2 regions of the Streptomyces sp. NPDC051987 genome follow, and region 2 is predicted to be linked to the other one. Evidence: riboswitches for the same ligand, from Rfam matches in the RefSeq annotation. Region 2 holds a riboswitch; the other holds the start of a gene.
What was found. Region 2 has a riboswitch for glycine ahead of gcvT (glycine cleavage system aminomethyltransferase GcvT). Riboswitches for the same ligand answer to the same signal wherever they lie in the genome.

Region 1: it holds a riboswitch for glycine, as region 2 does, so the genes downstream of both, gcvP (aminomethyl-transferring glycine dehydrogenase) here and gcvT (glycine cleavage system aminomethyltransferase GcvT) in region 2, are expected to answer to the same signal.

What each region holds. Positions count from the first base shown of each region.
Region 1 is NZ_JBFAXI010000016.1:25-14,573, reverse strand. It holds gene AB0M11_RS11745 (NAD(P)-binding protein) at 1-1,538, opposite strand, end outside; gene AB0M11_RS11740 (amino acid transporter) at 2,118-4,073, shown strand; gene AB0M11_RS11735 (hypothetical protein) at 4,178-4,699, shown strand; gene AB0M11_RS11730 (helix-turn-helix transcriptional regulator) at 4,780-5,175, shown strand; gene modA (molybdate ABC transporter substrate-binding protein) at 5,405-6,241, shown strand; gene modB (molybdate ABC transporter permease subunit) at 6,238-7,086, shown strand; gene AB0M11_RS11715 (ABC transporter ATP-binding protein) at 7,100-8,365, shown strand; gene gcvP (aminomethyl-transferring glycine dehydrogenase) at 8,413-11,298, opposite strand; glycine riboswitch at 11,477-11,570, opposite strand; gene AB0M11_RS11705 (PRC-barrel domain-containing protein) at 11,685-12,065, shown strand; gene AB0M11_RS11700 (DNA polymerase IV) at 12,145-13,509, opposite strand; gene AB0M11_RS11695 (MerR family transcriptional regulator) at 13,600-14,244, opposite strand.
Region 2 is NZ_JBFAXI010000049.1:9,229-23,777, reverse strand. It holds gene AB0M11_RS24955 (SpoIIE family protein phosphatase) at 1-1,100, shown strand, start outside; gene AB0M11_RS24950 (hypothetical protein) at 1,553-1,639, shown strand; gene AB0M11_RS24945 (Uma2 family endonuclease) at 1,761-2,315, opposite strand; gene AB0M11_RS24940 (L-serine ammonia-lyase) at 2,538-3,905, opposite strand; gene glyA (serine hydroxymethyltransferase) at 3,962-5,224, opposite strand; gene gcvH (glycine cleavage system protein GcvH) at 5,264-5,641, opposite strand; gene gcvT (glycine cleavage system aminomethyltransferase GcvT) at 5,765-6,892, opposite strand; glycine riboswitch at 7,051-7,148, opposite strand; gene AB0M11_RS24920 (AAA family ATPase) at 7,337-8,005, shown strand; gene AB0M11_RS24915 (enhanced serine sensitivity protein SseB) at 8,106-8,897, shown strand; gene AB0M11_RS24910 (enhanced serine sensitivity protein SseB C-terminal domain-containing protein) at 9,143-9,940, shown strand; gene AB0M11_RS24905 (hypothetical protein) at 9,991-10,554, opposite strand; gene AB0M11_RS24900 (ABC transporter permease) at 11,127-12,134, shown strand; gene AB0M11_RS24895 (ABC transporter substrate-binding protein) at 12,204-13,997, shown strand; gene AB0M11_RS24890 (ABC transporter permease) at 14,108-14,549, shown strand, end outside.

The DNA of each region.
Region 1 (14,549 bases), on a different contig from region 2:
CCCAGCACATGGCGCCCCATCATCGCAGCGGCGAACGACGGCGCGGCCAGCGCCGAGACGCTTCTGCTCCGGGTGAGCGCGTCCGGGTAGGACGCGCGCAACGTGCGCTGGACGGTCGCGGCGAAGGCGTCGTCGTAGAGCCGGGTGACCACCCGTACCTCGGGGTTGGCCTCCCGGACGGCCATGACGATGTCGAGGTTCTGGCCGTCGTCGCGGGTGAGGACGAGCAGGGAGCCGCACTGCCGGACCCGGGCGAGTTCGAGGACGCCGGGGGCGGTGGCGTCCTCCAGGACCAGCGGGACGCCGAGTTCCCTGGCGAGCGGGACGCCCCGGGCGCGCGGGTCCCGCTCGATGGCCACGACCTGGTGGCCGGTGGTGCGCAGCCGGTCCAGCACCCGGGTGCCGACCATCCCGAGGCCGACCAGGACGATGTGGCCGCTGACGTCGTCGTCGGGCGGATGGTTCACGGAGGCGGTGCGGAACGCCTCGGTGGCATTCATGGTCGCGGCCACCACGAGCGGCAGCACGGCGAGCCCGACGAAGCCGGCGAGGAGCTGGAGTATGCGGCGGGCCGGGGACTCCTCGGTCGCCGGGTCCCCCATCGTGAAGATGTCCAGCAGCGGCAGATAGAAGTTCTTCCACCAGGGGTGCTCGTCCGCGAAGAGCGCGGTGGCAGTGGACAGGGCGACCACCACGGCCGCCAACGAACCGTAGACGGCAGCCAGTTGCCGGGACCGGAAGACCCGCCAGGGCAGATGCGCGAACCGGGCGCGCACCCAGCGCACCGGCCGGAACCGCCGGACGCGGCGGCCCGTTTCGTCCGCGTCGAGGTGGACGACCTCCTCCAGCATCAGCCGTCCGTGGGTGAACTGCCGGTGGTAGGCCGTCTGGTCGTCCGGCAGCAGCAGGGTGCCGTCCTCACCGGGTGTCTCGGCGCTGTCCTGGCTGGCCGGGTCGTCCTCGTGGGCGCCGGAGAGCACGGCCAGGGTGGCGAGGTCGGTGGCGTGCGTGGGGGTGCCCGCGGGCCGTACCACCCCGCGGAAGACCTTTCCCTCGATCTGGAGGGTGTGCCCGTGGCCCACGGCGGCCGCCGCGACCAGCTCCGGCACGGCGGTGTCGGCGTCCGAGAGCACCGTCGTGGAGGTGTCGGGCGCCGGGGCGTCGCACAGGCCCGCCGCCCGGTCCAGGAGCCGTTCCAGGTGGCTGCCGCGGTCCCGGTTGAACATCCGGACGACCAGCCGCACGGAAGGATTGACGGTGCGGGCGAGCAGGGCCGCGGTGACGTTGGCCTGGTCGTCGCGGTAGGTGAGGGCGAGCGCGGCGGCCCGTGCCACGCCGGCCGCGCGCAGGGTGGCCTCGTCCGGGCGGGCCGAGATCTGCAGGTGGACGGCGGAGGTCGGGTCGCGGTGCAGGGCGGCCAGCCGGGCGCCGTGCTCGTCGTCGGCGGACGGCAGGACCACGGTGACGACCTCACCGCACACGGCGTCCAGTTCGACGGCGAGCCGGTGCGCGAGGCCGTCGTCGCCGCAGATCACCATGTGGCCGGTTCTCTCTCCGGAGGCCGCTGGTACGGGGAGGGTTGACGTCACATCAGCCTGAACGGCACCGGCCGTGACGCCGGTTCCGGCCGGGCCGCCGCGCGCCGTTCAAAATTCCGCCAAGAACATGTCAAGAGCAGGGAGCGTGTGGTCCGGGTGGCGCCCACGAAGAGGCCGCGCGTGCTGCCGGCAGCCGGCAGCCGGCAAGAGGACGGCACCCGCCCGTACGATGCGCGGGATGCCGTGCGGTGCAATGCGGTGCGATGCCCTGCGATGCCGTGCGGTGCGATGCAATGCCCTGCCATGCGGTGCCGTGCGGGATAACGCTCGGTGGCCGACCCCGCGGCCCTGCCCGCCGTCCCCCGTACAGCCCAGCGTGCGCCGCGGTCCGCCAACCGGCCAACTCTTGATGCGCGACCCCCGCCCGTCAGGGCATTCTTAACGCAAGCTTGACGCCCAAGGCACGCCGATCCGTGGGCCCACGCGTCACTCTCTGCTTACGCTGGTGCCGCCGTCCGCGTGATGGCCGGAATCGAACTGCGCCGCACCACACCGCGCCGGACACCAGGAGCCGACCCCATGGCCACGACCGAGCACCCCCCTCCCAGTCGCCTGCGCGCCTGGATGCTGGAGGGGCTGTCCGACATGGGCAAGAGCGGCGGCCACACCGGCCCTCACGCGCAGCCCGAGCCCGCGCACCAGGGCCAGCGCTGGTGGCGGGTGATGTGCCTGACCGGTGTCGACTACTTCTCCACCCTCGGCTACCAGCCCGGCATCGCGGCGCTCGCCGCCGGTCTGCTGTCGCCGATCGCGACCATCGTGCTGGTCATCGTCACCCTGGCCGGCGCCCTGCCGGTCTACCGCCGGGTCGCCGAGGAGAGCCCGCACGGCGAGGGCTCCATCGCCATGCTGGAACGGCTGCTCTCCTTCTGGCAGGGCAAGCTCTTCGTCCTCACCCTGCTCGGCTTCGCCGCCACCGACTTCCTGATCACCATCACCCTGTCGGCCGCGGACGCCTCCACCCACCTGGTGGAGAACCCGCACCTCACCGACTTCCTGCACGGCAAGCAGATGGTGATCACCCTGTTCCTGGTGGCCCTGCTCGGCGCGGTCTTCCTCAAGGGCTTCCTGGAGGCGATCGGCGTCGCGGTGGCCCTGGTCGGCGTCTACCTCGCGCTCAACGTCGTCGTGGTGATCGTCGGCTTCTACCACGTCATCACCGCCGGGCACGTGGTCACCGACTGGACCAGCGCCCTCACCACGGAACACGGCAACGTCTTCGTCATGATCGGCGTCGCCCTGATCGTCTTCCCGAAACTCGCCCTGGGCCTGTCCGGCTTCGAGACCGGCGTCGCCGTCATGCCGCACGTCAAGGGCGACCCGGGCGACACCGAGCAGCAGCCCACCGGCCGCATCCGGGACACCAAGAAGCTGCTCACCACGGCCGCCCTGATCATGAGCTGCTTCCTTATCGCGACCAGCTTCATCACCACGCTGCTGATCCCGGAGCAGGAGTTCAAGGCGGGCGGCGACGCCAACGGCCGCGCACTCGCCTACCTGGCTCACGAATACCTCGGCAACGCCTTCGGCACGGTCTACGACGTCTCGACCATCTGCATCCTGTGGTTCGCCGGCGCCTCGGCGATGGCCGGACTGCTCAACCTGATGCCGCGCTACCTGCCCCGCTACGGCATGGCCCCGCACTGGGCCCGCGCCGTGCGCCCCATGGTCATCGTCTTCACCCTGATCGCCTTCCTGGTCACCTGGATCTTCGACGCCTCCGTCGACGCGCAGGGCGGCGCCTACGCCACCGGCGTGCTGGTCCTGATCAGCTCCGCCGCGGTCGCCGTGACCATCGCCTCCCGCAAGGCCGGGCAGCGCAAGTGGACCGTCGGGTTCGGGGTGATCTCGGCGGTGTTCCTCTACACGACCGTCGTCAACGTCATCGAGCGGCCCGACGGTGTGAAGATCGGCGCCTGCTTCATCGTCGGCATCATCCTCGTCTCGCTGCTGTCCCGCCTCGCCCGCGCCTTCGAACTGCGCGTGACCAGCGTGACCCTCGACGACATGGCGGAACGGTTCATCCGGGACATGGCCAGCCGCAAGATGCGGTTCATCGCCAACGAGCCGGACCGGCGCGACATCGCCGAGTACCGCGACAAGGTCGAGCAGATCCGGGCCGACAACGACATGCCCGAGCAGGAGGACTTCGTCTTCGTCGAGGTGACGGTCACCGACCCCTCCGAGTTCGAGGCGGGCCTCGCCGTCCGCGGCGAGGTCCTGCACAACCGCTACCGCGTGCTGACCCTGGAGTCGGCCTCCATCCCCAACGCCCTGGCCGCGCTCCTGCTCCACGTCCGCGACGAGACCGGCTGCATCCCGCACATCTACTTCGAGTGGACCGAGGGCGGCCCGTTCGCCAACTTCCTGCGGTTCTTCCTCTTCGGCCAGGGCGAGGTCGCCCCGGTCACCCGCGAGGTGCTGCGGGAGGCCGAGCCGGACCGGGCCCGGCGGCCGCGCGTGCACACCGGCTGAGGCGGGACAGGGCGCGTAAGAATCCCGTCAAGAACCGCTCGGTCCGCATAAGAACCCCGTCAGCGCTGGCTCCGCAGCGACCGGCGGCCCCTACCGTCGGCCCCATGGAGGACAGAAGACGCAGGGGCCGGGCGGCCGGTGACCGCACCTGGCACGGTCGTGCGCACCTGGCCGTCGGCTGTGCCCTCGGCTTCGGCGGGCTCACGCTCCTGGTGGACTGGGACGCCGGCACCCTCACCCCCGCCCGCGCCCTGCTCTGGGTCACCCTCGCGGCCGCCGTCCTCACCATGCTGCTGCCCGCCCATGTCACCGCGGGCCCCGGCTGGCTGGCGGTACGCGGCCCGCTCCGCCGTCGTACCGTCCGGACCGACTCCCTCGTCTACGTCGGCCAGTACGGAGACGTCTGCGCGCATCTGGTGCTGCGCGACACGCACGGCAGCCGCCTGGAGCTCGACCCCGGTGTCCTGCACGCCAACCCGCTGCTCTGGCACGAGCTGGACACCGGTGTCCGGCGCTCGCTGGAACGCGGCACCCTGCGCCGGGGCGCCGAGGTGCTGGCGCGGCTCGGTCACGAGATCGACGACACCAACGCGCGCGCGGTCCTCGACGCGTCCGGCCTCGGCTGACCGCCACCCGCCGCTCCCACACCCGCCGACCCCACACCCGCCGGCCGCGGGCACCGACGGCTGGGCCTATCGTGACCTGCATGCAGTCCTACACGATCGGCCAGGCGGCACGGCTGCTCGGCGTCAGCCCGGACACCGCCCGCCGCTGGGCCGACGCGGGCCGGGTGGCCACCCATCGTGACGAGGGCGGCCGACGGCTCATCGACGGCGCGGCCCTCGCCGCGTTCTCCGTCGAACTGGCCAAGGCGGGCAGCGGTGAGGAGGACGCCTCCTACACCTCGGTCCGCAACGCCTTCCCCGGCATCGTCACCGCGATCAAGCTGGGCGACGTCGCCGCCCAGGTCGAGATCCAGGCCGGTCCGCACCGCCTGGTCTCCCTCCTGACCCGGGAGGCGGTCGAGGAACTCGGCCTGGAGGTCGGCATGGAGGCGACGGCCCGGGTGAAGTCCACGAACGTGCACATCGACCGCGTCTGACCCGGCCCGGACCGGGCGGGTTTCACGGGCGCGATGCACGGAGCTGCCGCTGATGCGCCGGGGGCATGGGCGAACGCACATGCCAGATCAAATCCGGAAGCATGTAGCTCATGCGATGTGACAAGAGACTTATGCCTGGCAGATGCGGCAGAATCATCGGCAGGCGGCTGATACCCGGGTCGCAGCAGGGCGCGACAGTTTCCCCCAGAGGAATCAGAGGAGTTCACTCGTGACGACCCGTTCCGTGCGCCGGCCCCGGCGCACGCTCCAGGTGGCCGGTGCCTCGGTCGCGGCCCTGCTGGCCCTGAGCGCCTGCTCGTCCTCCTCCGACTCCGGCAGCGACTCGTCCCCGTCGACGAAGTCGGACACGTCGTCGGCGACGCCCAGACTGTCGGGCTCGATCACCGTGTTCGCGGCGGCCTCGCTCCAGGAGAGTTTCACGACCCTGAAGGCCGACTTCGAGAAGGCCCACCCGGGCACCAAGGTCAACTTCAGCTTCGGCGGCAGTGACAGCCTCGCCGCGCAGATCACCAGCGGTGCGCCGGCCGACGTCTTCGCCGCCGCCAGCCCGAAGACCATGGCGATCGTGACGGACAAGAAGGAGACCGCCACCGCACCGGCCACCTTCGTCCGCAACCAGCTGGAGATCGCCACCCTGCCGGGCAACCCCGACAAGATCTCCTCGCTGAAGGACCTGACCAGGTCGTCGCTGAAGGTCGTGCTGTGCGACAGGACGGTGCCGTGCGGTGCCGCCGCGCAGAAGACCCTGGCCGCCGACAAGCTCAGGCTCACCCCGGTCTCCTACGAGCAGGACGTGAAGTCCGCCCTGAACAAGGTGGTGCTGAAGGAGGCCGACGCGGCGGTCGTCTACCGGACGGATGTGAAGGCGGCAGGCAGCAAGGTGGCGGGCGTGGAGTTCCCCGAGTCCGCCGACGCCATCAACGACTACCCGATCGCCCTCCTCAAGAACGCCCGGAACCCCGCGGTGGCCAAGGCGTTCATCGCCCTGGTGCAGTCCCCTGAGGGCCAGCAGGTCCTGAGCGACGCCGGGTTCCTCAAGCCGTGACGGGAGCCGACGAGTCCGGGGCCGCGGCCGGCACCCTCACGGGCGGCCCGCGGCGCCGGCGGGTTCGGCCGGCCGTACCACTGCCGCTCCTCCTCCCCGGAGCGGCAGCTCTGGTCTTCCTGCTCCTGCCCCTGGTCGCCCTGCTGGTGCGGGCCCCCTGGAGCGGCCTCCCGTCCCTGCTGACCAGTACGCAGGTGTGGCAGGCCCTGCAGCTCTCGCTGGTCTGCGCGACGGCGGCGACGGCCGTGAGCCTGGTCCTGGGCGTCCCCCTGGCCTGGCTGCTGGCCCGCACGGAGTTCCCCGGCCGGGGTCTCGTCCGCGCGCTGGTCACCCTGCCCCTCGTCCTTCCCCCGGTGGTCGGCGGTGTGGCCCTGCTCCTCGCCCTCGGCCGCAACGGGGTGGTCGGCCAGTGGCTGGACTCCTGGTTCGGCATCACCCTCCCGTTCACCACGGCGGGCGTGGTGGTCGCCGAGTCCTTCGTGGCGCTGCCCTTCCTGGTGATCAGCGTCGAGGGCGCGCTCCGCGCCGCCGACCCCCGCTACGAGGAGGCGGCCGCCACCCTGGGCGCCTCCCGCTTCACGGCGTTCCGCCGGGTCACGCTCCCCCTCATCGCCCCCGGCATCGCGGCCGGGGCGGTCCTGGCCTGGGCCCGCGCGCTCGGCGAGTTCGGAGCGACGATCACCTTCGCCGGCAACTTCCCCGGCCGCACCCAGACGATGCCGCTCGCGGTCTACCTCGCCCTGCAGAACGACCCGGACACGGCGATCGCGCTCAGCCTGGTCCTCCTGACGGTGTCGATCGCGGTCCTCGCGGCCCTGCGAGACCGTTGGATGACGGCGTCATGAGAAAGACACCCCGATGACCGACTCCCAGCCCCCCGCACCAGACGTCCCACAGCTGCCCCACGGCCTGCCCCTGACCGCCGGCAACGGTCCGCGATCCCCCCACGGCACGCCCACGGCCGCCGACGGCGCTTCGCACCCGCTGGGGCCACCCGCACCCGACACAGATGCCCCGGCTGGTGCGGGTGGGAGCACCGACCCGGCCGAAGGCCGGGTACCCACCACCCAGGCGCACCCGGCGACGCACGGCCTCCACGCCCACCTCGTCGTCACCCGCCCCACCTTCCACCTGGACATCACCCTCACCGCCGCCCCCGGAGAGGTCGTCGCCCTCCTCGGCCCCAACGGCGCCGGCAAGACCACCGCCCTCCGTGCCCTGGCCGGTCTCGCCCCCCTCACCGCCGGCCACCTCCGCCTGGACGGCACCGAGTTGGACCGCACACCCGCCGAGTCCCGCCCGGTCGGCTTCGTCTTCCAGGACTACCTCCTCTTCCCCCACCTCACGGCCCTCGACAACGTCGCCTTCGGCCCCCGCTGCCAGGGCGCGACGAAGGCCGAGGCCCGCTCCCAGGCCGCCGCCTGGCTGGACCGCATGGGCCTCGCCGACCACGCCGGCGTCAAACCCCGCCGTCTCTCCGGCGGCCAGGCACAGCGCGTCGCACTGGCCCGCGCCCTGGCCACCCGCCCCCGCCTGCTGCTCCTGGACGAACCGCTGGCCGCCCTCGACGCCCGCACCCGCCTCGACGTGCGTTCCCGGCTCCGCCGCCACCTGGCCGAGTTCGAGGCCGTGGCCGTACTGGTCACCCACGACCCGCTGGACGCCATGGTGCTGGCCGACCGCCTGATCGTCGTCGAGCACGGCCGGGTCGTCCAGGAGGGCACCCCCGCCGACATCGCCCGCCACCCGCGCACCGACTACATCGCCCACCTGGTCGGCCTCAACCTCTACCGCGGCCGGGCCGAGGGCCACACCGTCGAGCTGGTCGCGGGCCCCGTGATCACCACCACCGAGCATCTCACCGGTGACGTCTTCGTCGCGTTCCCGCCGAGCGCGGTCACCCTCTTCCGGGACCGCCCCACGGGCGCCAGCGCCCGCAACCTGTGGCGCTGCGAGGTGGCCGGCCTGGAGACCCACGGCGACCAGATCCGCGCCGCCCTGACCGGCGAACTCGCCCTCGCCGCCGACCTCACCACGGTCGCCGCGGCCGACCTGGACCTGCACCCCGGGGCCCCGGTCTGGGCGACGGTGAAGGCGACCCAGACGCACGCCTACCCGGCGTGAAAGCGTGCGGCCCCGCCGGAGCCGGGCCGCACGCCGAACCCTGTGGGTCAGTCCTCGTACGCCTCCAGCGGCGGGCACGAGCAGACCAGGTTCCGGTCACCGTAGGCCTGGTCGATGCGGCGCACCGGCGGCCAGTACTTGTCGGCGGCCGACACTCCGGCGGGGAAGACGGCCTCCTCCCGGCTGTAGGCGTGCTTCCACTCGCCGCCCAACGCGCCCGCGGTGTGCGGAGCACCCCGCAGCGGGTTGTCGTCGGCGGTCCACTCCCCCGCTCCGACCTTGTCGATCTCCGCCCGAATGGCGATCATCGCCGCGCAGAACCGGTCGAGCTCATCGAGGTCCTCGGACTCGGTCGGCTCGATCATCAGCGTGCCGGCCACCGGGAAGGACATCGTCGGCGCGTGGAAGCCGTAGTCGATGAGCCGCTTGGCGACGTCGTCGACGCTCACCCCGGTCGCCTTGGTCAGCGGCCGCAGGTCGATGATGCACTCGTGCGCGACGAGCCCGCCGGGCCCGGTGTAGAGCACGGGGTAGTGCGGCTCCAGCCGCTTGGCGACGTAGTTGGCGCTGAGCACGGCCACCTGGGTGGCCCGCTTCAGCCCCTCGCCGCCCATGAGCCGGACGTAGGCCCACGAGATCGGCAGGATCCCCGCGGAGCCCCACGGCGCGGCCGAGACGGGCCCGACGCCCGTCTCCGGCCCGGCGGCGGGCTGCAGCGGGTGGTTCGGCAGGTACGGCGCCAGGTGGGCCCGTACGGCCACCGGGCCGACGCCGGGACCGCCGCCGCCGTGCGGGATGCAGAAGGTCTTGTGCAGGTTGAGGTGGGAGACGTCGCCGCCGAAGTGGCCCGGCTTGGCGACCCCGACCAGGGCGTTCAGGTTGGCCCCGTCGACGTACACCTGGCCGCCGGCCTCGTGCACCTGGGCGCAGATGTCGGCGACGTGCTCCTCGAACACGCCGTGCGTGGACGGGTACGTGATCATCAGTACCGCGAGCTCGCCCCGGTGCTGCTCGATCTTCGCCCGCAGGTCGTCGACGTCGATCTCGCCGTCCTCGGCGGTCTTCACGACGATGACCTTCATGCCCGCCATCACGGCGCTCGCGGCGTTGGTGCCGTGGGCCGACGACGGGATCAGGCACACGGTCCGTTGCGCGTCGCCGTTGGCCCGGTGGTACGCGCGGACGGCGAGCAGCCCGGCCAGCTCGCCCTGCGATCCGGCGTTGGGCTGCAGCGACACCTTGTCGTACCCGGTGACCTCGGCGAGCCGCTCCTCCAGCTCGCGGATGAGGGTGAGATAGCCCTCGGCCTGCTCGGCGGGCGCGAAGGGGTGCAGCTGGCCGAACTCCGGCCAGGTGACCGGTTCCATCTCGGTGGTCGCGTTGAGCTTCATGGTGCAGGAGCCCAGCGGGATCATGCCGCGGTCCAGCGCGTAGTCCCGGTCGGCGAGCCTGCGCAGGTAGCGGAGCATCGCCGTCTCGGAGCGGTGCTGCTGGAAGACGGGGTGGGTGAGGTAGCCGTCGGTGCGCAGCAGCGCCTCGGGCAGCGTGTCCTCGGTCACGGCGTCCAGCGCCTCGACGTCGCCCTCGACACCGAAGGCCGCCCACACGGCGCCCAGCTGGGCGCGGGTGGTGGTCTCGTCACAGGCCATGGAGACGTGGTCGGCGTCGACGAGCCGCAGGTTGACGCCGTTCTCCCGGGCGGCGGCGACGATGCCGGCGGCCTTGCCGGGCACGCGCGCGGTGAGGGTGTCGAAGTAGGCGCCGTGCACGATCTCGACACCGCCGGCCTGGAGGCCCGCGGCGAGGATCGTGGCGTAGCGGTGCGTACGCTGGGCGATGGCCTTGAGCCCCTCGGGGCCGTGGTAGACGGCGTACATGCCGGCCATCACGGCGAGCAGCACCTGCGCGGTGCAGATGTTGCTGGTGGCCTTCTCCCGGCGGATGTGCTGCTCGCGGGTCTGCAGCGCCAGCCGGTACGCCTTGTTGCCGTCGGCGTCCACGGAGACGCCCACGAGCCGTCCGGGCAGGCTGCGGGCGAACTTCTCGCGGACCGCCAGGTAACCGGCGTGCGGCCCGCCGAAGCCCATCGGGACGCCGAACCGCTGGGTGGTGCCGACGGCGATGTCCGCCCCCAGCTCGCCCGGCGAGGTCAGCAGGGTCAGCGCCAGCAGATCGGCGGCGACGGTGACGAGGGCGCCCAACTCGTGCGCCTGGTCGACGACGGCCTTGATGTCGCGTACGGCACCGGAGGCGCCGGGGTACTGGACGAGCACGCCGTTGATCTCGCGCGTGGCGAGGTCCGCCGGGATGCCGTCGGCGAGGTCGGCGACCACGACCTCCACGCCGGTCGGTTCGGCCCGGGTCCGGATCACGGCGATGGTCTGCGGCAGCGCGTCCGCGTCGACGACGTAGACGCCCTTCTTGTTCTTGCCCATGCGCAGCGACAGGGCCATGGCCTCGGCGGCGGCGGTGCCCTCGTCGAGCAGCGAGGCACCGGAGGTGGGCAGCCCGGTCAGGTCGGCGACCACGGTCTGGAAGTTCAGCAGCGCTTCCAGGCGGCCCTGGGAGATCTCCGGCTGGTACGGCGTGTACGCCGTGTACCAGGCGGGGTTCTCCATCACGTTGCGCAGGATGACGGGCGGTGTGAAGGTCCCGTAGTACCCCAGGCCGATCATCGAGCCGAGCACCTGGTTACGGTCGGCCAGCGACCGCAGCTCGGCCAGCACCTCGGCCTCGGTCCGGGCGCCGGGCAGGTCCAGCCGGTCGGCGTTCTTGATCACGTCCGGCACGGCGGCCGCGGTCAGCTCGTCGAGCGAGCCGTAGCCGACCTGGGCGAGCATCTTGGCCCGAGCCTCGTGGTCGGGGCCGATATGGCGCTGCTCGAAGGGAATACCCTGCTCAAGCTCGGAGAGCGGAACACGCTGGGCGGTCATTGCGGAGGCCTCCTGGTCTGACGCGACCTTCGAGGGGTACCCCGGCACGGGTACCCCGACGGCCTCCCCCTCTGTCATCTCAACCTGAGAGCTTCACCGGTACGCCCTTGCGGACCACCGGCTTTCACCGTCGGTGAGAGCGGACACCGTCGACGTCCGCCCTGCTTTCCAGAGTGACCTCGTCCGTGCGGTACGTGAGCCTGAGAGATTCCGGGGAGGATTTGCTCCTTCGGCGCCTCCGGCTTCCCGGAGGACTCTCCCGCACGGGGTCAGCAGCCGTCAGCCAGCCTACCAGCGGGGGCAACACCGGAGCCTTCGAGTGGCCGCCTCCTCCAATGTGCTCTTTTGTAGTGCTTACGGATGAGTTGCGACCAAGTGGAGGGCCCGTGCAGACCGACATCGATCCGCGCAACCTGATCGGCCGCAAGGCGTTCGACCGCAACGGCACGAAGATCGGCACGATCGACGAGGTGTACCTCGACGACGCGACGGGCGTGCCGGAGTGGGCGGCCATACGCACCGGCCTGTTCTCCCGGGACGCCTTCGTGCCCCTGGAGCCCAGTGAGCTGGTCGAGGGCACCCTCCACGTCCCGTTCGACCGCGCCCTGATCAAGGGCGCCCCCGACTTCGGCGTGGGCCGCCACCTCTCCCCCGAACAGGAACTCCAGCTCTACCACCACTACGGCCTCGACACGGCTCCCCCGCCCCACGACCACCCCGACCACGACTTCGGCAAACTGGCGGGCACGGAGGACGCGGGGGCGTGACGGCCGACGGCACGTGCGGGCACTTACACCCTGCTGGCGGCGGTCAGCGTCCCCCCTCCATCCCCGCCCACGCTCACGCTCACGCACGCACCCCGGCCCCCGGACTCCCCGGCACCAACGGCAACGGCTCCGCCGGCTCCAGCTCAGGGTCCTCGACCCGGAACGTCCGCACCCTCCCCGGCTCCGACGAACCCGGCGTCTCGAACCGCACCGTCACCCGCCCGAGCCCGCTCCCCTGCACCCATCCGTGCCCGTACTCGGCATGCCGCACGTCGTGTCCCGCAGGCCACCGACGCTCGGCGACGGCCTGCTCCTCGGCGACCGGCTCCGCCACGTCCTCCTCCGCCGCGAACTCCGCCGCCCCCTCCCCGGCCGCCGCCTGCGCGAACAGGTCCTCCTGCGTGTAGTCGGCCAGCCCCGACACGCCCACCCCCAGCAGCCGCACACCCCCCGTGGTGTCGACCGAGTCCAGCAGCCGCGCGGCCGCCTCCCGCACCACCGCCGGATCGTCGGTCGGCCCCCGGAGCGTCTCCGACCGGGTCAGCGTCGAGAAGTCGTACCGCCGTACCTTCAGCACGATGGTGCGCCCCGACAGCCCGGCCCCCCGCAGCCGCCGGACACACCGGTCGGCCAGCCGCTGCACCTCGAACCCCACCCGCATCCGGTCATGGATGTCGACGTCGTAGGTGTCCTCGACCGACACCGACTTGGTCTCCCGCTCGGCCACCACGGGCCGCTCGTCATGCGCGAGCGCCATCGCGTACAGGGCGTGGCCGTGGGCCTTGCCGAGCAGCCGGACCAGCTCGTCCTCGCCCGCCTCGGCGATCTCGTCGACCGTGGTGATCCCGGCCCGCCGCAGATGGTCCCCCGTGGCCGGCCCCACCCCCGGCAGGATCCGCACCGACATCGGCCCCAGCATCGCCCGCTCCGTGCCCGGCTCGATCAGCACCAGCCCGTCCGGTTTGGCCTGCTCGGAGGCGATCTTCGCGAGCATCTTGGAGGCGGCGAGCCCGACGGAGCCCGAGAGCCCTGTGACGGCCCGTATGTCGGCGCGCAGCCTCTCCCCCACCCGCCGGGCCGACGCGGCGTCCCTGGCCGCCTCACCGGCCTCCAGATCGACGAACGCCTCGTCCAGGCTGAGCGGCTCCACCAAGGGCGAGAGCTCGCGCAGCAGCGCCATCACCTGCTCGCTGATCGACCGGTACAGCCCGAAGCGCGGCACCAGGTACGCGGCGTTCGGCGCCAGCCGCCGTGCCTGCCCCATCGGCATCGCCGAGTGCACCCCGAAGACCCGGGCCTCATAGGACGCGGTGGCCACCACACCGCGCGGTCCGAGTCCGCCCACGACCACGGCCTTCCCGCGAAGGCTCGGCTTGGACGCCTGCTCCACCGAGGCGAAGAAGGCGTCCATGTCGAGATGCAGGATCGTGGGCGCGTTTCTCACATCTCCGATGCTGCACCACGCCACTGACAATGCCCCGGCACACACCTGTGCCGGGGCATCGAGAGGTTTCCGGGGGCCGCGGGCCGGGGTTCAGACCGCCCGGTTGCGCCGTCTGGCCAGTTCGTCGGCCGGGTTGTGACCGACGAGCGTCTCCCCGGTGTCGACGCGCTCGCCGTGCAGTTGGGAAAGCGCGTTCTCGACGTCCCGCCACACCACGCCCACCGCGATCCCGAAGATGCCCTGACCGCCCTGGAGCAGCGCGTGGACCTCGTCGGGCGAGGTGCACTCGTAGACCGTGGCGCCATCGCTCATCAAGGTCATCCGCTCAAGATCACGGAAACCGCGTTCCCGAAGATGCTGGACGGCGGTGCGGATGTTCTGGAGAGAGACCCCGGTGTCCAGGAACCGCTTGACGATCTTCAGGACCACGACATCCCGGAAGCTGTACAGACGCTGGGTGCCCGACCCGTAGGCGGGCCGCACGCTCGGCTCGACCAGGCCGGTGCGGGCCCAGTAGTCGAGTTGCCGGTAGGTGATGCCGGCCGCCGCGCAGGCCGTGGGCCCGCGGTAGCCGATCTCCTCGGTCGCCATGGACGCCGCCCCTCCGCCGCTCGGCACCGCGGTCGGCCGCTGTGGAGCGTGACCGGCGGTGCTGCTGTGAAGCGGGGACGGACCGCTCTCCCCGAAACCGCGTCCGGGGGCACCCCCAGCCATACTGTCGCCGCTGCTTCTCACGCCGACCTCCGTCCTTGACCTGCCTTCTCGACGGTAGGCAGTCACCAGGGGTGCGTCAACGATCGCCACACTCGGCACGCCGAGTGATAATCACCCTAGGAGTGGTTTCCCGTGCCCCACCGCGGGGAAAGGCTAGCCGAATGCTCTGGCGGCAAGCCGTAGGACGCTCTCAGTGGCCGCTGGCAATTGCCCATGACTTCCGGCCGTCACCAGCCGCGAACCGGCCCCGCCCCCCCCCCCCCGCGCGGGGGGGGGGGCGGGGGACCCAGAGGGTCAACGGGCGGGGGGGGGGGATGGCCGGGGGG
Region 2 (14,549 bases):
TGGCGCTGCAGCGCAGCCTGCTGCCCCGGGGTCGGCCCGAGCCGACCGCCGTCGAGGTCGCCTGCCGCTACCTGCCCGCGCAGGCCGGGGTGGGCGGCGACTGGTTCGACGTCATTCCGCTGTCCGGCGCCCGCGTGGCGTTCGTGGTCGGCGACGTGGTCGGGCACGGCCTGCACGCCGCGGCCACCATGGGCCGGCTGCGCACCGCCGTGCACAACTTCTCCTCCCTGGACCTGCAGCCCGACGAACTCCTCACGCAGCTGGACGACCTGGTCGGGGGGCTCGACCGGGGCGAGGGCTGGGCGGTGGAGCCCAGTTACCAGGACTCCGGAATCGTCGGTGCGACCTGCCTGTACGCCGTGTACGACCAGGTGTCCCGGCGCTGCACCCTCACTCGTGCCGGTCACCCGGCCCCTGCGGTGGTCACACCCGACGGCGCGGTGGACTTCGTCGATCTGCCGTCGGGACCGCCGCTCGGGCTGGGCGGGATGCCCTTCGAAACAGTCGAGTTGGAGCTGGCCGAGGGCAGTCAACTGGTGCTGTACACCGACGGCCTGATCGAGGACAGGGGCCGCGACATCGACATCGGCCTGGACAAGCTTCGCGCTGTCCTGGCCTGTGCCGACCGGGCGCCGGAAGACACCTGCGACGCGGTCCTGGACGCACTGCTCCCGTCCCGCCCGAGTGACGACGTGGCCTTGCTCGTCGCCCGTACGCACGCCCTGGGGCCGGAGCAGGTCGCCGAGTGGGAGTGGCCCAGCGACCCGGCGATCGTCTCCCGCTCCCGCGCGGCCGTCACCAAGCAGCTGGCCGCCTGGGGGCTGGACCAACTGGCCTTCACCACCGAACTCGTCGCCAGCGAACTGGTCACCAACGCCATCCGGCACGCGAGCGGCCCGATCCGGCTCCGGCTGCTCTGCGACCGCGCACTGATCTGTGAGGTCTCCGACGGCAGCAGCACGTCGCCTCGGCTGCGCCGCGCCCGGAACACGGACGAGGACGGACGAGGACTCTTCCTCATCGCCCAGTTCACCCAGCACTGGGGAACCCGCTACACCACGGACGGCAAGATCATCTGGACCGAACAACCCCTGCCGTGACGGGCAGGGATGGTTCGCCACCTGGCTGGACAGGATCGCCGCCGACGGCACCCTCACCCGTCTCGTACGCCGGGGGACGCGCCGTTCCTCGACGCGGCGGTACGCATGCTCGAAAGGCTGGCCGACGACTTGGAACGGATCCCCGGACACGCGGCCGGCGCCCTGCCGCTGCGGGTCCTCGCCGGGGGTGGGCCAACGGTGACACCAAAGCCCTCGTCCCCGGCACCCCGCTCGAAAAACTGCTCGGTGACGCCGCACGCGCGGGAGCCGGCCGAACTGGCGCGCCGACTTCGACCGGGCCGGCCTGAGCATCACCGCGGACGCCGTGGCCCACCACGGTGCCCGCCCCTGGCGGATGACGGCCGCCGACTACCGATTACACGGCGGCACTCGGCGAGGGCGAGTCCACACCGCTCGCGGGACCGCCCGCGGCCAGCCCCTGGGATCCTGGACTGGCCCGCGCCACGGAGGCGTCGGGAAGCGCGGTCCTGGAGGAACGCCTCCTGCTCGCGCTCCTGTCCGACCTCACCCGCACCTGACCCGGCGTCCGGTGGTGGTCGGATCGATCTGTCCACCACCACGGTGCGTCGTTCGGCATCCGCCGCGAGTCGGTGGCGGTTCCCGGGCCCCCGGGGCCGACCGGAACGGGGCCCCGTCTTCTCAGCGAGCGTCGGCTTCCGGTTCCGGTACGGGGAGTTCGTCGAGGTCGAGGGTGAAGGTGCGGCCGTCGGCCAGGGGGATGGGGAGCTTGCCCGTGCCGTATGCGCGGGTGTGTGCGGTGCTGTAGCCGCTCGAGGTGGGCTCGGTGTGCAGGACGACCTCCCGGGCGTAGGGGTCCACGACGAGGTAGACGGGGATGCCGTACCGGCCGTACTTCGCGGTGCAGTCGTCGTAGTCCTTGCGGGCGGAGGACGTGGAGACGACCTCCGAGATCAGCAGGACATCCTCGAAGCTGTAGCGCTTGCCTTCCTTGCGCGCGTCCTCGCGCAGGATGGCCAGGTCGGGGGCGGAGTTCTCATCTGCGGGGAAGTCGATGTAGACGTCCGAGGGTGTCTTCGCGTGTCGTCCGAGCGACAGGATCGTGTCGTACTGCATCGACTTGATCGTGCTGGAGTGCTCGAAGCTCTGCGGGGTCAGGATCACCTTTCCCTCGGCCCCGAACAGGACCGTGTACCCCTTGGGGAACTCGGTGTGCATGATCGAGTCGACGCTCATGGAGGGCTCCTTCCCGTGTGCCGCCATGATACGGCGGTGGACGCCGCACAACTGGACGGAACGGCAGGTGGGCGGATCCGGCGCCGCGGGGTACGGACCTCCTCCGCCCGCCGTGATCGACAATGGCGACTTCGACGCGTACCGGGAAGTTCACGGTCAACTCAGCAGGGAAGGCCCTGACAGCACTGAAAGGCGCCAACGCGCTGGTCAGGGTCCTTTTCCCTAGCACTCGATGATGTTCACCGCCAGCCCGCCCCGGGCCGTTTCCTTGTACTTGACGCTCATGTCGGCGCCCGTGTCCTTCATGGTCTTGATGACCTTGTCCAGAGACACCTTGTGGGAGCCGTCGCCGCGCATGGCCATGCGGGCCGCGGTGACCGCCTTGACCGCGGCCATGCCGTTGCGTTCGATGCAGGGGATCTGGACCAGGCCGCCGACCGGGTCGCAGGTCAGGCCGAGGTTGTGCTCCATGCCGATCTCGGCGGCGTTCTCCACCTGTTCCGGGGAGCCGCCGAGGACCTCGGCGAGCGCGCCCGCCGCCATCGAGCAGGCCGATCCGACCTCGCCCTGGCAGCCGACCTCGGCGCCGGAGATGGAGGCGTTCTCCTTGAAGAGCATGCCGATCGCGCCGGCGGCGAGGAGGAAGCGGACCACGCCGTCCTCGTCGGCGCCCGGGACGAAGTTGATGTAGTAGTGCAGGACCGCCGGGATGATGCCGGCCGCGCCGTTGGTGGGGGCGGTGACCACGCGGCCGCCCGCCGCGTTCTCCTCGTTCACGGCCATCGCGTAGAGCGTGATCCACTCCATCGCGTGGGCCAGCGGGTCGCCCTCGGCCCGCAGCTGGCGGGCGGTCACGGCGGCCCGGCGCTTGACCCGCAGTCCGCCCGGCAGGATGCCCTCGCGGGACATGCCGCGCGTCACGCACGCCTGCATCACCCGCCAGATGTCCAGCAGCCCCGCGCGGATCTCCTCCTCGGTGCGCCAGGCCCGCTCGTTCTCCAGCATCAGCGCGGAGATCGACAGACCCGTGTCCTTCGTCAGGCGCAGCAGCTCGTCGCCGGTGCGGAAGGGGTACTTCAGGACCGTGTCGTCCAGCACGATGCGATCCGCGCCGACCGCGTCCTCGTCGACGACGAACCCGCCGCCGACCGAGTAGTACGTCTTGGAGAGGAGTTCGGCGCCCTGCGCGTCGCGGGCCCACAGGGTCATGCCGTTCGCGTGGTAGGGCAGGGCCTTGCGGCGGTGGAGTTTGAGGTCTTCGTCGAAGGAGAAGGCGATCTCGTGCTCGCCCAGCAGGGACAGACGGCCGGTGCTCCTGATCGCCTCGACGCGGTCGTCGGCCGTCTCCACAGCCACCGAGCGCGGCGAGGCGCCCTCCAGGCCGAGCAGCACCGCCTTCGGGGTGCCGTGGCCGTGGCCGGTCGCGCCGAGGGAGCCGTACAGCTCGGCGCGTATCGAGGCGACGGACTCCAGCAGCCCCTCGTTGCGCAGGCGGCGGGCGAACATGCGGGCCGCGCGCATCGGGCCGACGGTGTGGGAGCTCGACGGGCCGATGCCGATCGAGAACAGGTCGAAGACCGAGATGGCCACGGGAACTCCTCCGAAAAGGGTGGGGGCACACGTCCTCGGGTGCCCCCACCAGGGAACTACTTGTTCAGACCCGGGTACAGCGGGTGCTTGTCGGTCAGCGCCACCACGCGGGCCCGCAGCGCCTTCGCGTCGTACGACGGCTTGAGCGTCTCGGCGATCACGTCCGCGACCTCCGCGAAGTCCTCGGCCGTGAAGCCGCGCGTGGCCAGCGCCGGGGTGCCGATCCGCAGACCCGAGGTCACCATCGGGGGCCGCGGGTCGTTCGGGACGGCGTTGCGGTTGACCGTGATGCCGACCTCGTGGAGCCGGTCCTCGGCCTGCTGCCCGTCCAGCTCGGACTCGCGCAGGTCGACGAGGATCAGGTGCACGTCCGTGCCGCCGGACAGGACGTTCACCCCGGCCTCGCGGGCGTCGGGCGCCGTCAGCCGCTCGGCGAGGATGCGCGCCCCGTCCACCGTACGACGCTGCCGCTCCTTGAAGTCCTCGCTCGCCGCGACCTTGAAGGAGACCGCCTTCGCCGCGATCACGTGCTCCAGGGGACCGCCCTGGAAGCCCGGGAAGACGGACGAGTTCAGTTTCTTCGCGAAGGCCTGGCGGGCCAGGATGATGCCGCCGCGCGGGCCGCCGAGGGTCTTGTGGGTGGTGGAGGTGACCACGTCGGCGTACGGCACCGGGTTCGGGTGCAGCCCCGCCGCCACCAGGCCGGCGAAGTGCGCCATGTCGACCCACAGGTACGCCTCGACCGCGTCGGCGATCCGGCGGAACTCCGCGAAGTCCAGCTGCCGCGGGTACGCCGACCAGCCCGCGATGATCACCTTCGGGCGGTGCTCCTTGGCGAGCCGCTCCACCTCGGCCATGTCGACGAGACCGGAGTCGTCCACGTGGTAGGCGACCACGTCGAACTGCTTGCCGGAGAAGTTCAGCCGCATGCCGTGGGTCAGGTGGCCGCCGTGCGCGAGGTCCAGGCCCAGGATGGTGTCGCCGGGCTGGGCCAGCGCGAACAGGGCCGCCTGGTTGGCGGAGGCACCGGAGTGCGGCTGCACGTTGGCGTACTCGGCGCCGAACAGCTCCTTCACCCGGTCGATGGCGATCTGCTCGGTGACGTCGACGTGCTCGCAGCCGCCGTAGTAGCGGCGGCCCGGATAGCCCTCGGCGTACTTGTTGGTGAGGACCGAGCCCTGCGCCTCCATGACCGCGAGCGGAGCGAAGTTCTCCGAGGCGATCATCTCCAGGGTGGACTGCTGGCGCTCCAGCTCGGCGTCGACCGCGGCGGCTACCTCCGGGTCGAGTTCGTGCAGGGGCGTGTTCAGAACGGACATCTGTTTCTACGACTCCTAGGCCGGGGTCCGCGGCGGCTCTCAGCCGGCGGTGAAGGCGGTGTACTCGTCGGCGGAGAGCAGCTCGGCCGGCTCCTCCGTGACGCGCACCTTGAACAGCCAGCCGCCCTCGAAGGGGGCCGAGTTCACCAGCGAGGGGTCGTCGACGACGTCCTCGTTGACCGCGGTGATCTCACCGGTGACCGGCGCGTACAGGTCGGACACCGACTTGGTCGACTCCAGCTCGCCGCAGGACTCGCCCGCGGTCACCGTGTCGCCGACCGCCGGGAGCTGGACGAAGACGACGTCACCGAGCGCGTTGGCCGCGTGCTCCGTGATGCCGACCGTGGCCACGCCGTCCTCGGCGGCCGTCAGCCACTCGTGCTCCTTGCTGTAACGCAGCTGCTGGGGGTTGCTCATGGCCTGAATTCTCCTGTACGCGGGGGAGTGCTGGTGAATGGGGGACTGCTGGGAACGCTTGTGACCAGCGGCGATGTGCGCCAGGTCACGCCCGGTGGCGGGTGCCGACGCCGGTAGCGGCGGTCACTTCTGACGCTTGTAGAAGGGCAGCGGCACGACCTCGTACGGTTCGTGACTGCCCCGGATGTCCACGCCGACGCCCGCCGTGCCCGGCGCCGAGTGCGCCGCGTCGACGTACGCCATGGCGATCGGCCTGCCCAGAGTGGGGGAGGGGGCACCGGAGGTGACCTCGCCGACGACCTCGCCGCCGGCCACCACCGAGTACCCGGCGCGCGGCACCCGGCGCCCCTCGGCGACCAGGCCGACGAGCACCCGCGGCGGGTTCTGCGCCGCACGGGCGGCGGCCTCGGCGAGCGCCGCGCGCCCCACGAAGTCGCCCTCCTTCTCGAACTTCACCACCCGGCCGAGCCCGGCGTCGAAGGGGGTCAGCTCCGTGGTCAGTTCGTGGCCGTACAGCGGCATGCCCGCCTCCAGGCGCAGGGTGTCCCGGCAGGACAGCCCGCACGGCACCAGGCCCACCGGGGCGCCCGCCTCGGTCAGCGCCTGCCACAGCTCCACGGCGTGCTCCGGCTTCACGAACAGCTCGAAGCCGTCCTCGCCGGTGTAGCCGGTGCGCGCGATCAGCGCCGGCACGCCCGCGACCGTGCCGGGCAGGCCGGCGTAGTACTTCAGGCCGTCCAGGTCGGCGTCGGTCAGCGACTTCAGGATCCCCGGCGCCTCCGGTCCCTGGACCGCGATCAGGGCGTACGCGTCCCGGTCGTCCCGCACCTCGGCGTCGAACCCGGCGGACCGCTCCACGAGCGCGTCGAGGACGACCTGGGCGTTGGAGGCGTTGGCGACGACCAGGTACTCGGCCTCGGCGAGCCGGTAGACGATCAGGTCGTCCAGGATGCCGCCGTCCGCGCGGCAGATCATGGTGTAGCGGGCGCGGCCGACGCCCACGGCGGCGATGTCGCCGACCAGGGCGTGGTTCAGCAGCTGGGCCGCCTGGGGCCCGGTCACGGTGATCTCGCCCATGTGGGAGAGGTCGAAGAGCCCGGCCCTGGTGCGCACCGCGACGTGCTCGTCGCGCTCGGAGCCGTAGCGCAGGGGCATGTCCCAGCCGGCGAAGTCGGTCATGGTCGCGCCGAGCGAGCGGTGCAGGGCGTCGAGCGCGGTGTGGCGCAGTGCGGCGGAATCGGTACTGCTCATCGGTCGGTCGTCTCCCGGAGGTCCCAAGGGCATGACAGGCGAGGTCTGTCCTCCCCATCTGTCATCGGAACCTGAGAGGTTCGCCCTGACCACGAACGTGGGCACGGCTTGCACCTTGGGTGGAGCCACTGACACAGCGGCCCGCTTTTCAGATGTGCCTCGCCCGCGCGGTAACGGGGCCTGAGAGATTCAAGGGAGGGACTTGCTCCTTCGGCGCCCCAGCGACGACGGCTGGGGACTCTCCCGCGCGGATTCAAGCGGCCGGTATGCAGTTGGCGCGGACATCATTGCACGCCGCCCGGCCGCACGGCAGCCGGACTCGGTTCCCGCCGCTGTGACACGGCTGTGGCACGCCGCGCACCGAACCGCGAGACATCGTGCATTACCTTCTCTTTACATTAAGTGGGGAGAACCTTTCCTGAACCCCCAGGGAGGACGGTCACGGTGACAAGGACCACGGCATACGCGACGACCACGGGCGTCGCCCTGCCCCAGCAGCGGACGGCCCGGACCCGGGAGCGCTGCGGAGCGGGCCCCGCGCCGGTCGTCCGCGACCTGCGCGACCGCGCCGGGCACAGCCCGCACGGACTGCTCTTCGGCGCCCGTGATCTGGTGGTGGTCACCGGGCTGCCCGGCAGCGGCAAGTCCACCCTGATGCACCGCACCGTCCAGGGCCTGCGCATCGACTCCCAGGACACCCGCGACCGCTGGGACGCCCGCCTGGCCCGCCTCCTGCCGTACGCCGTCTACCGCCCCCTGGTCCGCCTGGCCCACTACGCCGGGCTGCGCCGGGCCCTCGGCACCGGCGAGGGCGTGGTCGTGCACGACTGCGGGACCCAGGCCTGGGTCCGCGACTGGCTGGCCCGCGAGGCCCGCCGCCGCGGCGGCACCCTGCACCTGCTCCTCCTGGACGTCACCGCCGGCACGGCGCTGGACGGCCAGCGGGAGCGCGGCCGGGGCGTCTCCCGGTACGCCTTCCTGCGCCACCGCCGGGCGGCCGGCCGGCTGCTGCGCGCGGTGGAGAAGGGCGACCTGCCCGCGGGCGTCGGCTCGGCGGTCCTGCTGGACCGGGCGGCGGCGGACGCACTGCGCCGGATCGCCTTCGCGTGCTGAGACCGCCGGCCCGTCCCGAACCGGCTGGTGGGGTGGCGTCGTCGGTGCCACCCGCTAGCCTTTCCACCCTCAGCAGCGGTTTCCAGCAGGTGGTAGGCAGATGGACTTCCCGGCGGACATTCCCGCGGACTTCCCGGCACAGGCGCACCCCCACCCCCACGGCGGGTGGCCCGGCAACGAACTGGAGGAGGTCCTGTCGGCCTCCCTCGGCGTGCCCGCGGCGGCGGGCCGGCTCATCGAGGTACTGGGCCGGAGCTTCCTGTGGATCCCGCTGCCGGAGGGCGGCGGCCCGCACAGCGGCCCGCTGGACCTGCCCACCACGCAGATCGAGGGCCAGGTGTACGTGCCGGTCTTCAGCTCCGAGGAGCAGTTCCGCCTGGTCGCCGGCTCCCACCTTTCGTACACGATCGCCCCGGCCGTCGAGTTCGCCCGCGGCCTGCCCCCGCAGGTCGGCATCGCCGTGAATCCCGGCGGGGTGGTCGGTCTCCCGCTGCCGCCGGGAGCGGTCGCCGAGCTCTGCCGGACCGGGCGCACCGAGCTGGACGGCCCCGCCTCCGGCGGCCGGGTCCGCCTCTTCGAACCGGACTGGCAGGACGAGCCGATGGACTTCCTGGCCGCGGCGTCGGCGGAGTTCGCGGCGATCGGCGTGGTCGCCTCGGCCCGCCGCTGCCTGGCCGCGATCGAGACGGCGGACCCGGTGATGTTCGTGGGCGTCGAACTCTCCCAGTGGGAGGGCGACCTGCGGGCCCTGCCCCTGGACGCGCTGGGCAAGGCACTGGGCCGGGCCCCGGTGCAGTGGCCGGTGAACCTGGTGCTGCTGGACGTCGCGGACGACCCGGTGGGCCACTGGATGCGCGAACACGTCCGGCCCTTCTACCAGTACGGCCACTGAACGCGCCCGTCAGGGGCGCGGGACCGGATCGGTGGGCGGGCTGCGCCACGTGGGTGCGGCCGGCCATCGCGTGGGCGCGGCCGGCAACCGCGTGGGTGCGGCCGGTCACCGCGTGGGGGCGGCCGGCCACCACGAAGCCGCACCCGCGCACGGACAATCGGCCCCGGCCCCCTGGGCGCATAAGCTGTCTCCGAACGCGGGGCAACCCTCATACGCGGGGTAACTCAATGAAGGGGCGGTAACACGTGAGCGCCAGCGGCACCGCGGCGACCGGACAGGTCGAGCACATGCTGCGCCAGGTAACCCCCGGGCGCTACGACGCCTATGAGGCACTCCTCCGCGCCCTCGCCACGCCCTCCTCCGGCCAGATCTGGATGCTGCTCTGGCACGGCCAGGCCGGCTCCCCCGACGCCCAGTACGGGAACATGGAGGTCGACGGCCACGGCTACGCCCCGTGCGTGACCTCGGCCCAGGAGCTCTCCGCGAGCGGCTGGAACCGGTCGTACGAGGTCGTCGACGGCATCGACGTGGCCCGCACGCTCTACCCCGACCACTTCGGTCTCTGGCTCAACCCGCACGCCCCGGGCGGCGGCGTCGGCATCCCCTGGCTCGACCTGCGCCGCATCGCCACCGGCCTGGACCGCCAGCCGGCCGGTCCGCTGCGGCTCACCGAACCGGCCGTCGAGGTCCCGCAGTTCTACGCCCTGCTCACGCAGAACGCCCACCGCACCCCCGCGGTCCGCTCGCTGCGCCGCGCGTGGGTGCAGCCGGCGCTCGGCGCGCCGTACCTCGCGATCGGCCTGGACGTGTACGACACGTCGCCGCCGGCGGTGGACTCGGTGCGGGCGATGATGCAGCAGTCCATCGGGGCGGTGCCGGACGGGCTGCCGGTGTCGACGGTGGCGATGACCGACGAGTACGACCCGGTCGTGATGTGGATGCGGGCGACGGCACGGCCGTTCTACGACCGCGAGGCCCACGCGGCACTGCCCCCGGCGCCGGCGTCGGGGTACGGGTATCCCCAGGCACCCAGCGCCTTCTGACAGCGCTGTGCCCGCCTCTCGTCCGAGAGGCGGGCACAGTTGTCACGGGGTCACGGCTTGGGAGTGCACTGCGACTTCCCGACACACGTGGAGTAGAAGATCTTCGCGGTGACGGCCTGGAAGACACCGTAGTCCTTGTCGACGACGGTCTTGCAGTTCACTCCGTAGTGCGCCTTGACTATGTGGAACTTCTGAAATTCCACCTTCGGCGTGATGTAGCCGTAGCGCTTTCCAGGAACGCTGAGGTTGTGTTCCACGGAGATGCCCGTGGTGTTCGACTTGGATACCGTGTAGTTGGTGTTCCCGTTGATTTCGGCCACGGCGACCTTGACGCTCAGGCCGCCCCCGGTGGTCCAGCCGGACGTACGCGACTTGGTGATGCTGAGGGTGTACTTGAGCGTCGAGGTCTGCGAGCTGGAGTTGTACGCGCCCACGGCGCCGCCCGATGCTTGGTAGTACCGCGGGCCCACCGTGTCGATGTCCCAGAAATGTCCGGTGCCGCAGTTCCCCCGGTGCGCCTCGGTCGCGGAGGCGGACGTCGGCACCGCCAAAGCGGCACCGACCAGAATTACTGCGGTGGCCGCGGCACGGCCGGTCATTCCGATGCTTGTCATTCTGTTTTCCCCGTTTCCCCTTGCAGTCGCGGTTCTTCCGCTGACGGGGCATGAAGTTATCGCCGTGGCGTGTGCGCTACAAGCGAGAAAAGGGGAACGTGAAAGGGGTTCCTCAAGGCATCCTCAAATTGGTCTTGTGGAATCCCGGTTCCGGATGGTGAATGCCGCGATTGTCGGTCCTGTGACGGGGTGTGAATCGCTCACGGTCAGGCAAGGTGGGGCAAGCATCCACCGGATTGTGGTCTGCATCACACACCTCTGGCGGATGGTTCAATGGTGGGGTTGAGTCCGGGGGGAGTCTCTGCGCGTAGATGAGGGAAGTTGGGCAGCCTGTGTGACGACTTGTCGCATTTGAACCTGTCCGACATGCGTTACCCGTCGTTCGGATAACGAAACACCTTGCTCGTATCACGGTTGCGCATCCATTCGCCGTCAACTCTGGTAACCGGTCGCCGCAGCGTTGAAGACTCGCGCTCCAAGGGGTGTTCATCCCTGCCCAGGAGAGAGTGATCATGCCGCTACCAGCGGCAAGTGCAAGCCGGCTACCGCCGGTTGAGAGGGGTCCCTGCCAGATGACGGCACCATTGCACGAGCCGACCGCAGAGGCGGCCCCGAGCGCGGCCGAAGAAGCGGCGGCTGCCAACGCCGGCGACAAGGCCGTGCAGGGACGTTCCCTGGGCCGGATCGCCTGGGAGCGGCTCAAGCGCGACAAACTCGCCCTCTCGGGCGGTGTCGTCGTGCTTCTCCTCATCCTGGTCGCCGTCCTCGCCCCAGTGATCGCCAACCTGATCGGGCAGGATCCGGACACCTTCCACGAGAGCCTGATCGACCCTCTGTTCGGCACCCCCAAGGGGTCGTTGGGCGGCATCAGCGGCGACCACCTGCTCGGCGTCGAGCCCGTCAACGGCCGCGACATCTTCGCGCGGATCCTCTACGGCGCCCAGATCTCCCTCCTCGTCGGCTTCCTGTCCGCGATCGTCGCCGTCGCCCTCGGCACTGTCCTCGGCATCCTGGCCGGCTTCTTCGGCGGCTGGGTGGACTCGGTGATCAGCCGTGTCATGGACGGTCTGCTGGCCTTCCCGCAGCTGCTCTTCATCATCGCGCTGGTCTCCGTGATGCCGAACGACATGCTGGGGCTGAGCGGATCCAGTGTGCGTGTGTTCGTGATGATCCTCGTCATCGGATTCTTCGGCTGGCCGTACATCGGACGCGTGGTGCGCGGACAGACCCTCTCGATGCGTGAGCGCGAGTACGTCGAGGCCGCCCGATCGCTGGGCGCCGGGCGCTTCTACATCCTTTTCAAGGAACTGCTGCCCAACCTGGTCGCGCCGATCATCGTCTACACGACGATGATGATCCCCACCAACATCCTCACCGAGGCGGCACTCAGCTTCCTGGGTGTGGGCGTCAAGCCGCCCACCTCCTCCTGGGGGCAGATGCTCTCCACGGCGATCGACTACTACGACTCGGACCCCATGTACATGGTCGTCCCCGGCGTGGCGATCTTCATCACCGTTCTGGCCTTCAACCTCTTCGGCGACGGCGTGCGAGACGCGCTGGACCCGAAGGGCTCCCGCTGAACCGCCTTACCCAAGCGTCCCGTGCCCATCTACACGGGGTCTCTCATCAAAACCGGAGGATCCGAGATCGTGACTACCCAACGCACCTCAGGGCGGCGTAAGCAGGCGCTGGCCGCTGCTGCTGCGGTCGCCGGCATGCTGGCCATGGCGGCGTGCGGCGGCGGCAACAGCGACGACAGCGGTTCGAAGAACGGCGCGGCCGGCTTCGACGCGGCGAACAACAAGGTCGCCCAGGCCTCGCTGGTCAAGAAGGGCGGCGAGCTGAAGTTCGTCTCCCCTCAGGACGCCGACTTCTGGGACACCACGCGCGGTTACTACGGCTTCATGTGGGACTTCTCGCGCTACTACAGCCGTCAGCTGCTCACGTTCAAGACCGAGCCGGGTGCCGCGGGCGCCGAGCTCACGCCCGACCTGGCCACCGACATGGGGCAGGTCTCGGCCGACGGCAAGACGTACACGTTCCACCTGCGTGACGGGATCACCTGGGAGGACGGCAAGACCATCACCTCCCAGGACATCAAGTACGGCATCGAGCGGGTCTGGGCGCAGGACGTGCTGTCCGGCGGCCCGATCTACCTCCAGCAGATGCTCGACCCGAAGAACACCTACAAGGGTCCCTACAAGGACACCTCGGCGGACCATCTCGGCCTGAAGGCGATCTCCACGCCCGACGCCAAGACGATCGTCTTCCATCTGCCCGTCGCGAACTCGGACTTCCGGCAGGTCCTCGCCATGGTCACGGCGTCCCCGGTCCGTCAGGACAAGGACACCAAGGCGAAGTACACGCTGCACCCCTTCTCCTCCGGTCCGTACAAGTTCCAGTCGTACAGCCCCGGCAAGAAGCTGGTGCTGGTCCGCAACACCAACTGGAAGGCGTCGTCCGACCCGGTGCGCAAGGCGTACCCGGACAAGATCTCGCTGACGATCTCCTCGAACCAGTCCGACATGGACCAGCGCCTGATCAACGGCGACTACGACATCGACGCCAGCCAGACGGGCCTGGGCCCGCAGGGCCGCACCATCGCCCTGAAGCAGCACAAGGCCAACCTGGACAACCCGGTCTCCGGCTTCATCCGCTACGCGGTCTTCCCGCAGAGCGTCAAGCCGTTCGACAACATCGAGTGCCGCAAGGCGGTCATCTACGCGGCGGACCACGTGTCGCTGCAGACCGCGCGCGGTGGCCCGATCGCCGGTGGCGACATCGGCACCAACATGCTCCCGCCTGCCATCGCCGGCGGCGAGGGCCAGAAGTACGACCCGTACCAGATCTCCGGTGCCAACAAGACCGGCAACGACGACCTGGCCAAGAAGGCGCTGAAGGCCTGCGGTCAGCCGAACGGCTTCAAGACCACCATCGCCGTCCGCAACAACAAGCAGCAGGAGGTGGCCACGGCCACGTCCCTGCAGGAGGCCCTGAAGAAGGTCGGCATCCAGGCCGACATCTACCAGTACGACGGTTCGCAGACCTCCGGCATCATCGGCTCCCCCTCGAACGTCGCGAAGAAGAAGCTCGGCATCATCATCATGGGCTGGGGCGCGGACTTCCCGACCGTCCAGGGCTACGGCGCCCCGCTGTGGGACAGCAAGTACATCCTGCAGAGCGGTAACAACAACTTCGCCCTGATCAAGGACAAGACGATCGACGGGCTGTTCGACCAGTACACCACCCAGCAGGACGAGGCGAAGAAGACGCAGATCGCCACGGAGATCAACCACAAGGTCACCGAGGGCGCGTACTACCTGCCCTTCACGTTCGAGCGACTCCTGAACTGGCGCTCCTCGCGTATCGGCAACGTGTACACGACGAACGCGTACAGCGGCTACTACGACTTCGTCAACATCGGTCTGAAGTCCACGAAGTAATCCCGGCACACCCGCCGTACGGCACGAAAGGCAGGTGAAGGCCGGCGCGGCAGGACTGTGGGCCACCGGAAGACCTCCGGTGGCCCGCGTCCCGCGGCGGGCCGTTAGCTGTGCTCGCTTACCTCATCAGGCGGCTGTTCGCCGCCGCAGTGATGCTGGTCGTCATCATCCTGGTGGTCTTCAGCATCTTCTTCCTCGTCCCCAAGTGGGCGGGCGTGGACATCGCCACGAGCTTCGTGGGCAAGCAGGCCGACCCGCACGCCGTCGCGGCGGTGCGGGAGAAGCTGGGTCTGAGCGACCCGATCTTCGTGCAGGTCTGGCACTTCTTCAAGGGCATCTTCGTGGGCCGCACCTACGCGGCCGGCGGTGACGTCACCCACTGTGCCGCGCCGTGCTTCGGCTACTCCTTCCGTAGCGAGCAGGCCGTCTGGCCGGTGCTGACCGACCGCTTCCCGGTGACCCTGGGTCTCGCGCTCGGCGCCGCCGTGCTGTGGCTGGTCTTCGGTGTCGCGGCGGGTGTGCTCTCCGCGCTCAAGCGGGGCAGCATCTGGG